Regions from separate parts of the Cohaesibacter intestini genome, predicted to be linked through region 2. Evidence: predicted binding sites of a transcription regulator. Region 2 holds the regulator's gene; the other holds the start of a gene.
The links. The regulator PhoB, encoded in region 2, activates phosphate uptake and scavenging genes when phosphate is short. The targets are predictions, from matches to a motif close to TGTCATNNANCTGTCAT.
Positions count from the first base shown of each region.

Region 1: a site for PhoB is predicted at 2,797-2,813, ahead of phnC (phosphonate ABC transporter ATP-binding protein). Genes of this name have one in related genera too.

Region 1 is NZ_QODK01000003.1:706,340-710,762, forward strand. It holds gene DSD30_RS13855 (alpha-D-ribose 1-methylphosphonate 5-phosphate C-P-lyase PhnJ) at 1-442, shown strand, start outside; gene phnK (phosphonate C-P lyase system protein PhnK) at 439-1,296, shown strand; gene phnL (phosphonate C-P lyase system protein PhnL) at 1,310-2,083, shown strand; gene DSD30_RS13870 (DapH/DapD/GlmU-related protein) at 2,093-2,728, shown strand; gene phnC (phosphonate ABC transporter ATP-binding protein) at 2,913-3,758, shown strand; gene phnD (phosphonate ABC transporter substrate-binding protein) at 3,846-4,423, shown strand, end outside.
Region 2 is NZ_QODK01000001.1:24,612-29,034, reverse strand. It holds gene DSD30_RS00145 (L,D-transpeptidase family protein) at 514-1,995, shown strand; gene phoB (phosphate regulon transcriptional regulator PhoB) at 2,073-2,771, opposite strand; gene phoU (phosphate signaling complex protein PhoU) at 2,913-3,584, opposite strand; gene pstB (phosphate ABC transporter ATP-binding protein PstB) at 3,661-4,423, opposite strand, start outside.

The sequences.
Region 1 (4,423 bases), on a different contig from region 2:
TGGCCTGATGCATGTAAAGCTCTATGAGGACATCGCCCAGAAGGGGCATATCGCCACCAACTATGCCTATCCGGTCAAAGTGAAGGGGCGCTATGTGATGGATCCGTCGCCGACCCCGAAATTCGACAATCCCAAAATGCATCAGATGCAAGCCCTGCAGCTTTATGGCGCCGGGCGCGAAATGCGCATCTATGCCATCCCCCCTTACACCGATGTCGTCAGCCTCGACTTCGAAGATTATCCCTTTGAAATTCAGGCCTTTGACGAGCCTTGCGCTCTGTGTGGCGGCACAGGCGTCTATCTCGATGAGGTCATTCTCGATGACAAGGGCGAGCGGATGTTTGTCTGCTCTGACAGTGATTATTGCGAAGACCGCCGTGCTCAGGGTTTCCGCGGCCCGATGGCACCAGATGCCAATCATGATCAAGAGGTGCCAGCATGAGCCAGCCAAATTCCTCCCAATTCCATGGCAAAGAGTTTGAGGCCAAATCCTCGCTGGTTACCCAGCGCCCGACGGACCTCAACGAAGAGCCTTTGCTGCAGGTCCGCTCGGTCAGCAAATATTATGGCCGACGCGTTGGCTGTGAAGAGATCAGCTTTGATCTCTGGCCCGGTGAAGTGCTGGCCATTGTCGGCGAGTCCGGCTCTGGCAAAACGACCCTGCTCAATTGCATCTCCACCCGCCTGACGCCAACCTCCGGCATGGTCAATTACCGCATGCGTGACGGAACCATGCGCGAGGTCTTCCGGCTGGGTGAAGCGGAAAAGCGCTTTTTGATGCGCACCGATTGGGGCTTTGTTCATCAAAACCCTGCTGACGGCTTGCGCATGACTGTCTCCGCTGGTGCCAATGTCGGCGAGCGACTGATGGCCATTGGTCAGCGCCATTATGGTGATATCCGGCAGACCGCGACCGACTGGCTCGAACAGGTGGAAATCTCTGCCGACCGCATCGATGACGAACCACGCGCCTTTTCCGGTGGCATGCGCCAGCGCTTGCAGATTGCTCGCAATCTGGTCACCGGTCCGCGTCTCATCTTCATGGATGAGCCGACCGGCGGCTTGGATGTGTCAGTGCAGGCTCGTCTGCTCGATCTGATGCGTGGGCTCGTGGCCGAATTGGGACTGGCGGCGATTGTCGTCACCCACGATCTGGCCGTCGCCCGTCTGCTGTCCCACCGCATGGTGGTGATGAAAGGCGGTCGGGTCATCGAAACTGGCCTCACAGACCGGGTGCTGGATGATCCGCAAGCGCCATACACCCAGCTTCTCATATCTTCCATCCTTCAGGTCTAGAAAGGATCGATTGATGACGTCTCCCAACATTGAGATGAAGGCAACGCCGTTGATCGTCACCAACGTTGCCAAAAGCTTCGTCATGCATTTGCGTGGCTCCATCACCATTCCCGTGGTCTCGCGGGTCAATCTGGTGCTCCATGCAGGCCAATGCGCCGTGCTCGGTGGCCCGTCCGGGGTTGGCAAAAGCTCGATCCTGAAAATGATTTACGGCAATTATGCGGTCAATCAGGGCCAGATCCTCACCTGCCATCGTGACAAGATGGTGGATCTTGCCACCGCCGATCCCCGCACCATCCTCTCGGTACGCCGCGAAACCATCGGCTATGTCAGCCAGTTTTTGCGCGCCATGCCCCGTGTCTCGGCCATGGATGTCGCAGCCGAGCCGCTGGTTGCCCAAGGCGCGGATGTGGCGGAAGCCCGCGAGCGGGCCTGCGCGATGCTTGCACGGCTCAATCTGCCTGAAAAGCTCTGGCAACTTCCGCCTGCCACTTTCTCCGGTGGCGAACAGCAAAGGGTCAACATTGCCCGTGGGTTTCTCACCGATCACCCGATCCTGCTGCTTGATGAGCCAACGGCCTCGCTTGATGCCGCCAACCGCGCGATTGTCATTGATCTGATCGAAGAAAAGAAAGCCAAGAATGTCGCTCTGCTCGGCATCTTTCACGATGCCGATGTTCGTGACGCCATCGCGGACCAGATCATTGATGTCTCGAGCTTTGCCACCAATGCCCAACTGCAGACAGAGCAAGCCAGAGACAATCTGGTCGGAGCCACAAGCGCATAAGGAACGATCATGCCGGACCACCTGACCAATAAAACCCGCCTTGGTGTTGACCCTTTGATCCATGAGACAGCCAAAGTCAGCGACAGCCTGCTTGGTCGTTACACGGAGGTCGCCGACCGTAGCCGCATCGCCGAGACGACCATGGGCGACTATTCCTATGTGATGCTGGATTGCGACATATGGCATGCAGAGATTGGCAAGTTTGCCAATATCGCCAATGCGGTGCGCATCAATGCCACCAATCACCCCACATGGCGTGCCACCCAGCATCATTTTACCTATCGCGCGTCAGACTATTTTGCTGATGCAGACATGGATCAGGACTTTTTCGCCTGGCGTCGCGATAACAAGGTCCGGATCGGCCACGATGTCTGGATCGGTCATGGGGCAACCATCCTGCCCGGTGTGCGCGTTGGTCATGGGGCGGTGATCGGGGCAGGGGCGGTGGTCTCAAAAGACGTGCCTGATTATGCCATCGTCGGTGGCGTACCTGCCCGCCTCATCCGCGAACGCTTCCCCCTAGAGATTGCCAAACGTTTGATTGCATTGGCTTGGTGGGACTGGCCCCACGAGGATTTGCGCGCTGCGCTGGAAGATTTTCGCAATCTTCAAATTGATGCGTTTTTGGCGCGTTACGAGCGCTGATTGCAACGGCATTATTCCTGATCAAACGGCTATTTGTTTTGATGGTTTATCCGCAGGAAAGCATCGCCTGTCACACAACTGAAACATGCTTTACATGCGCCTTTCACAAAGAATTCGTAGATGTTCGCCAGATCGAAACGAACAATTCAAAGCGCATTGCTTGGCGCTTGCGGGAGAAAACCAGATGCTGGAATTGACCAATGTGACACGCCGCTTCGGCACCAATACAGCCGTTGACTCCGTCACAGTGACCATTCCACAAGGCCAGATGGTTGGGATCATTGGACGCTCTGGGGCGGGCAAGTCGACCCTGTTGCGGATGATCAACCGCCTCATTGACCCGTCCGAAGGCGCGATCTCCTGTGATGACAAAAAGGTCTCGTCGATCAAGGGGCGTGAGTTGCGCGATTGGCAGCGCGATTGCGCCATGATCTTCCAGCAGTTCAATCTGGTGCCACGGCTCGACGTGTTGACCAATGTCCTGTTGGGCCGTCTCAATCATCGCAACACGCTGCTTAATCTGTTTAACATCTTTACAAGGCAAGAGCGGGCCGAAGCCCTGATCGCACTTGAGCGACTGGGCATTGAGCAAACCGCCTTGCAGCGGGCAGGGACCTTGTCCGGTGGTCAGCAGCAGCGTGTCGCCATTGCGCGCGCCTTGATGCAGAGTCCCAAGGTCATCTTGGCAGACGAGCCGATTGCATCCCTTGATCCGCTCAATGCGCAGATCGTGATGGACAGCCTCAAGGATATCAATGAGCGGGACGGCATCACGGTGGTGACCAATCTGCATACCCTTGATACGGCGCGTGCCTACTGTCAGCGGATCATCGGCATGTATCAGGGCCGTGTGGTGTTCGATGGCCCATCCTCTGAGCTGACCAATGATGCGGTGAAGATGATTTACGGCTCTTTGGAAGATGCCGAAATCTCCGAAGCCATCACGTCGACCTCCATCAAGGAATCTTTCGAGCCAGCCGTCGCCCCGGTCGCGTCAATGGCTGCAGCCGAGATCGCTTCGCCAGCGTGAATAGGCCAACAGTGAACGAACCAAAAATCTTCGATTTAACAACAGGGATGACACCGGCAAAGCCGGTTGAAACCAGGAGACACGAACATGTTTAAAAAAGCAATTCTTGCCGCCGTTTCCGTGGCTGCTCTGGCAGCCGGTGCCGCTGCTCCTTCTTATGCTGCTGAAAAAGAATTCCGCATCGGCATTCTGGGTGGCGAAAACGAAGCGGACCGTCTGCGCAACTTCCAGTGCCTCGTTGATGCCCTGCCTGCTGCCATCGGCGTTGAAAAAGTTTCCCTTTTCCCTGCTGCCGACTATGACGGCGTGATTCAGGGCCTGCTCGGCGGCACCCTTGATTATGCAGAGCTCGGCGCTTCCGGCTATGCCAAAGTGTATTTGAAAGATCCAAAGGCCGTTGAGCCAATCCTGACCACCGTTCAGACCGATGGGTCGACCGGCTACTATTCCGTCATGGTTGCTCGCAAGGATTCCGGCATGTCCAAGCTGGAAGACATGAAGGGCAAAAAACTCGGTTTCGCCGATCCGGATTCCACCTCCGGTTTCCTTGTCCCATCTGTCACCCTGCCTGCTGCTATTGGTGGTCAGATCAAGGAATATTTCGGTGACACCGGCTTTGGCGGTGGTCATGAAAACCTTGTTCTCGAAGTGGTCAAGGGCAACTT
Region 2 (4,423 bases):
TTCCCGGCAAACACAAGTGCGAGAGTCGAAATTTCCTGCGCTTAAATAGATTGTTTAAAAATATGGCGTATCTATTTGGTTTAGGGAGTGTCGCTAAAGTATTCTTGCGCAAAACGTTAAGAAAAGTTAAGTTTTGCTTCTCTTTGCAGGGTTGTCACCTTTTTGACGTTTGGGTAAGGCGATCAACTTTGCGTGAGACAGACTCCGATGGGGATGGGGAAATGGCAGAATAGAGCGCTTTTTCCGGTTGGCACCGCGCTGGGTGAAAACGCCTCTCCTGAGGAAAATATTCTTGTCTGACCAATATAGACAGATATACTGATACGATATTCTCGAATGTGTATTGCTGCCGGCGTGGGTGGTTCTCAGGATCATCCTTCGGCCCGAATGTTGAATTGAAGCCAGCCGGAAAATCCGGGCCTGACGTATGGAACGTTTGACCAAGGATGGGGTGGTTTCCGATCGAATGAGGGAAAAGAATTGGTTCACCAAGGGAAAGCGCCGAGCAAGCTGATGCTCACTGTTACCGTGCTTCTGTCCAGCACCGCTGTCGGAGCTGCGGCTGGCACGCCTGTCTCGCAACTGCCTGTTTCCAGCAAGGCTGAAAAACATCTGGATCCTACGTTGGACGCGCCTGTGCAGATCATTGTCTCGCGCAAGGATCAGCGTCTGCGGGTCTTCAAGGGCGGTGAGGAAATTGCGACCTCGCGTGTTTCGACCGGCAAGCGCGGCCACACCACCCCGACCGGCATCTATTCCATTCTGGAAAAGCGTCGCCGCCATTTCTCCAACCTCTATAACAGCGCACCAATGCCTTACATGCAGCGCCTGACATGGTCTGGCATTGCCTTGCATGAATCCAATTCTGTGCCGAGCTATCCGGCGTCCCATGGCTGCATCCGGTTGCCCAACGGCTTTGCCAAAAAGCTTTTCAGCCTCACCGAGCGTGGCGCCCATGTGGTGATAGCCAATCGTGATGCTGCACCGGAACTGATTGCCCATCCGGTGCTGTTCCAGCCAGAGGAAATGACCTCTTTCGACAAACTGTCGTCTGTGCAGGCAGCCGAACGCCAGGCCACCAAGACCTTTGGCAAGGTTGCCCTCCTGTCCGACAAGCCACCGCTTGATCCGTTGGCCCATCAAATGGCCAAGCGCCTCAACCGGTTTGCTGAAATCCGCCAGAGCGACAAGCCCTTGCGTATTTTCATCACCCGTCAGGCCAAAGGCAATCTGGTCCATGAAGTCCAGACCTTGCTGAACAAACTGGGCTTTGATGCGGGCGCGCCCGATGGCCTTGTGGGCAAAATGACACTGAGTGCTGTCAACGCTTTTGTCGCTTCCAAGAAAGACAGCATCGAAAGCCGCCAGTCTTCAATCTCCAGCAAGATCGATCAGACCCTGCTGGCGCAATTGTATCAGGCAGCAGGCAAGGGCGCAGTGCCGACTGGCCACCTCTTTGTGCGTCACAATTTCAAGCCCCTGTTCGATGCTCCGATCCAGATCCGCAATCCCGAGCAAGCGCTCGGCGCCCACCTCTTCACCGCGTCGCTTTCGCGTGAAGAAGAAGGTAAGCTTGATTGGCGGGCGCTGGCTCTTGGTGACATGCTGACAGCCAGGCTGCAAGACCGCTATGGGGTGACTGATCCGGGCGCCGATGATGGGATCGTGGCGTCCACAGACATTCTCGATCGTGTCATCATTCCTGATCATGTCCGCGCGCAGGTTAATCACCTGATTGGCAATGGTGCATCGCTCACCATATCCGATCGTGGCTTCAGCCGCGAAACCACGCCACAAGGCACGGATTTCATTGTGTTGACCAAACCCTCCTTGCCGAAATATGCCAAGAAGACGCCGGCCAAGGTCAAGAAACAGCGCGTGGTGAGAAAAATCACCAAGCCCAAGCGCTCCGTGGCCGAGGTGAAAAAACCGAAACGGCGCGGCCTCTTCGGTCTGTTCAAGAAGCGCAACACGGATCAGGTCGCCAGCCGCTAGGCTGTGATACAAACAGAACAAACAAAAAAACCGGCTCTACAACAAGGGCCGGTTTTTTGTCGATCAATATAACCGGATCACTCAACCGCAAATTGGTCATCGAAGCTGTAGCCTGAGCCACGCACGGTGCGGATGGGATCTTTCACCCGGCCCCGATTGATGGTTTTGCGCAGGCGCCCCACATGGACATCTACGGTCCGCTCGTCGACATAGACATCATGGCCCCAGACCCCATCGAGCAGCTGTTCGCGGGAATAGACACGACCCGGATTCTGCATCAGAAATTCCAGCAGACGATATTCGGTCGGGCCCAGATTGACCTCGCGATTGGCGCGTTTGACGCGATGGGTCTCCCGGTTTAGCTCCAAATCTCCGGCCTTAAGGATGGTTGCGACCAGATCCGGGCTGGCCCGGCGCAGGATTGCCCGCACACGGGCCATCAGCTCCGGTACGGAGAAGGGCTTGACCACATAATCATCAGCACCAGTGGAAAGTCCGCGAATGCGCTCGGATTCCTCGCCCCGCGCCGTCAGCATGATGACGGGGAGCTTGAGGGTTTTCGGTTTCGCACGCAAGCGCCTGCACAATTCGATGCCAGACAGTCCCGGCAGCATCCAATCCAGAAGCAGCAGGTCTGGAAGGGTTTCCTGCAACCTGCTCTCCGCTTCATCACCGCGGGCAATAACCTCTACCTGATAGCCTTCGGCTTCCAGATTGTAACGCAGAAGAAGGCTAAGGGCTTCTTCATCCTCCACGATCATTACTTTGGGGCTCATAGCCAAATGTTCCACATTCCGAAGATCCGTGCCAGCAGGGGCAAAAAATCGGATCATACCTTCAAGTTGGCACGACATCCAAGACGACGTCATGCCCGTTTTTGATGGACGATGTCAGGAGACCAGACGGCTCCTTGAGCATCACAGGGGACGATCGTCCATCGTATGCCCGGTTTTCACATAATAGATCGTTTCAGCGATGTTGGTTGCATGATCTCCGACGCGTTCGAGATGTTTGGCAGCAAACAGCAGGTTGGTGCAAACGGTGATGTTGCGTGGATCTTCCATCATGTAAGTGAGGAACTCACGGAACAACGAATTGTACAGGGCATCCACTTCACGGTCCTTCTGGACCACGGCCAATGCCACATTCTCGTCGTGGGCGGTATAGGCATCCAGCGTCCGGCGCAGCTGGTCAAGAGTGATCTCGGCCATATGCTCGATGCCGTGCATCAACTGCTTTGGATGGCTGCGGCCTTCCAGAGCCAAGGCGTTGCGGGCAATATTCTTGCCCAGATCGGCAACGCGCTCCAGATCGATGGAAATGCGCAGGGCTGCCACAATCTCACGCAAGTCCTTCGCCATTGGTTGGCGACGGGCGATGGTGAGAACGGCTTTCTCTTCGATTTCCTGATCCAGCTTGTTGATGAGCGCATCCTTTGCGACCGTTGCATGGGCCGCACTCATGTCCATGCGGACCAGAGAACTAACAGCTTCTTCCACCATGCGCTCTGCATGGCCACCCATTTCGGCAATGCGGCCGGTCAGCTCGCGCAGGTCGTCATCATAGGACGAGACAATATGATCAGACATTCTTGGTATTCCCCTGATAGTCGCTCATTTGGCGGCCAGAATGTGCTGATTCCAGCCTGCCGCGAAGTCAAAAAGCTTAGCCGAAGCGGCCGGTGATATAGTCCTGCGTCCGCTGATCTTTCGGGTTGGTAAAGATCATATCGGTTTGGCCTTCCTCGACGAGATTGCCAAGATGGAAGAAAGCGGTGCGCTGAGACACACGGGCAGCCTGCTGCATGGAGTGGGTCACGATGACGATGGTGTAATTCTCGCGCAATTCGTCAATCAGCTCCTCAACCTTTGCCGTGGCGATCGGGTCAAGGGCCGAGCAGGGCTCATCCATCAGGATGACTTCCGGGCTGACCGCGATGGCGCGCGCAATGCACAGGCGCTGTTGCTGCCCACCGGACAGGCCGGTGCCTGGCTCATCAAGGCGGTCCTTGATTTCTTCAAACAGACCGGCCTTCTGCAAGGAAGAGACGACAACCTCTTCCATCTCTGCCTTGTTGCGGCAAAGACCGTGAATGCGCGGGCCATAGGCCACATTCTCGAAGATGCTCTTGGGGAATGGGTTGGGCTTCTGGAACACCATGCCAACGCGGGCACGCAGCTCGACCACATCCACCTTTGGGTCGTAAATGTCACTGTCGCCAAGCTTGATGGCGCCGCCGACGCGACAAATGTCGATCGTGTCATTCATCCGGTTCAGGCAACGCAAGAAAGTCGACTTGCCACAGCCGGACGGGCCGATCAGTGCGGTGACCTGATTTTCTTCGATCTTCAGATCGACATCGAACAGAGCCTGCTTCTCACCATAATGGACGGTGACTTTCTCGCCGGACATCTTGATCGGCTTCGCA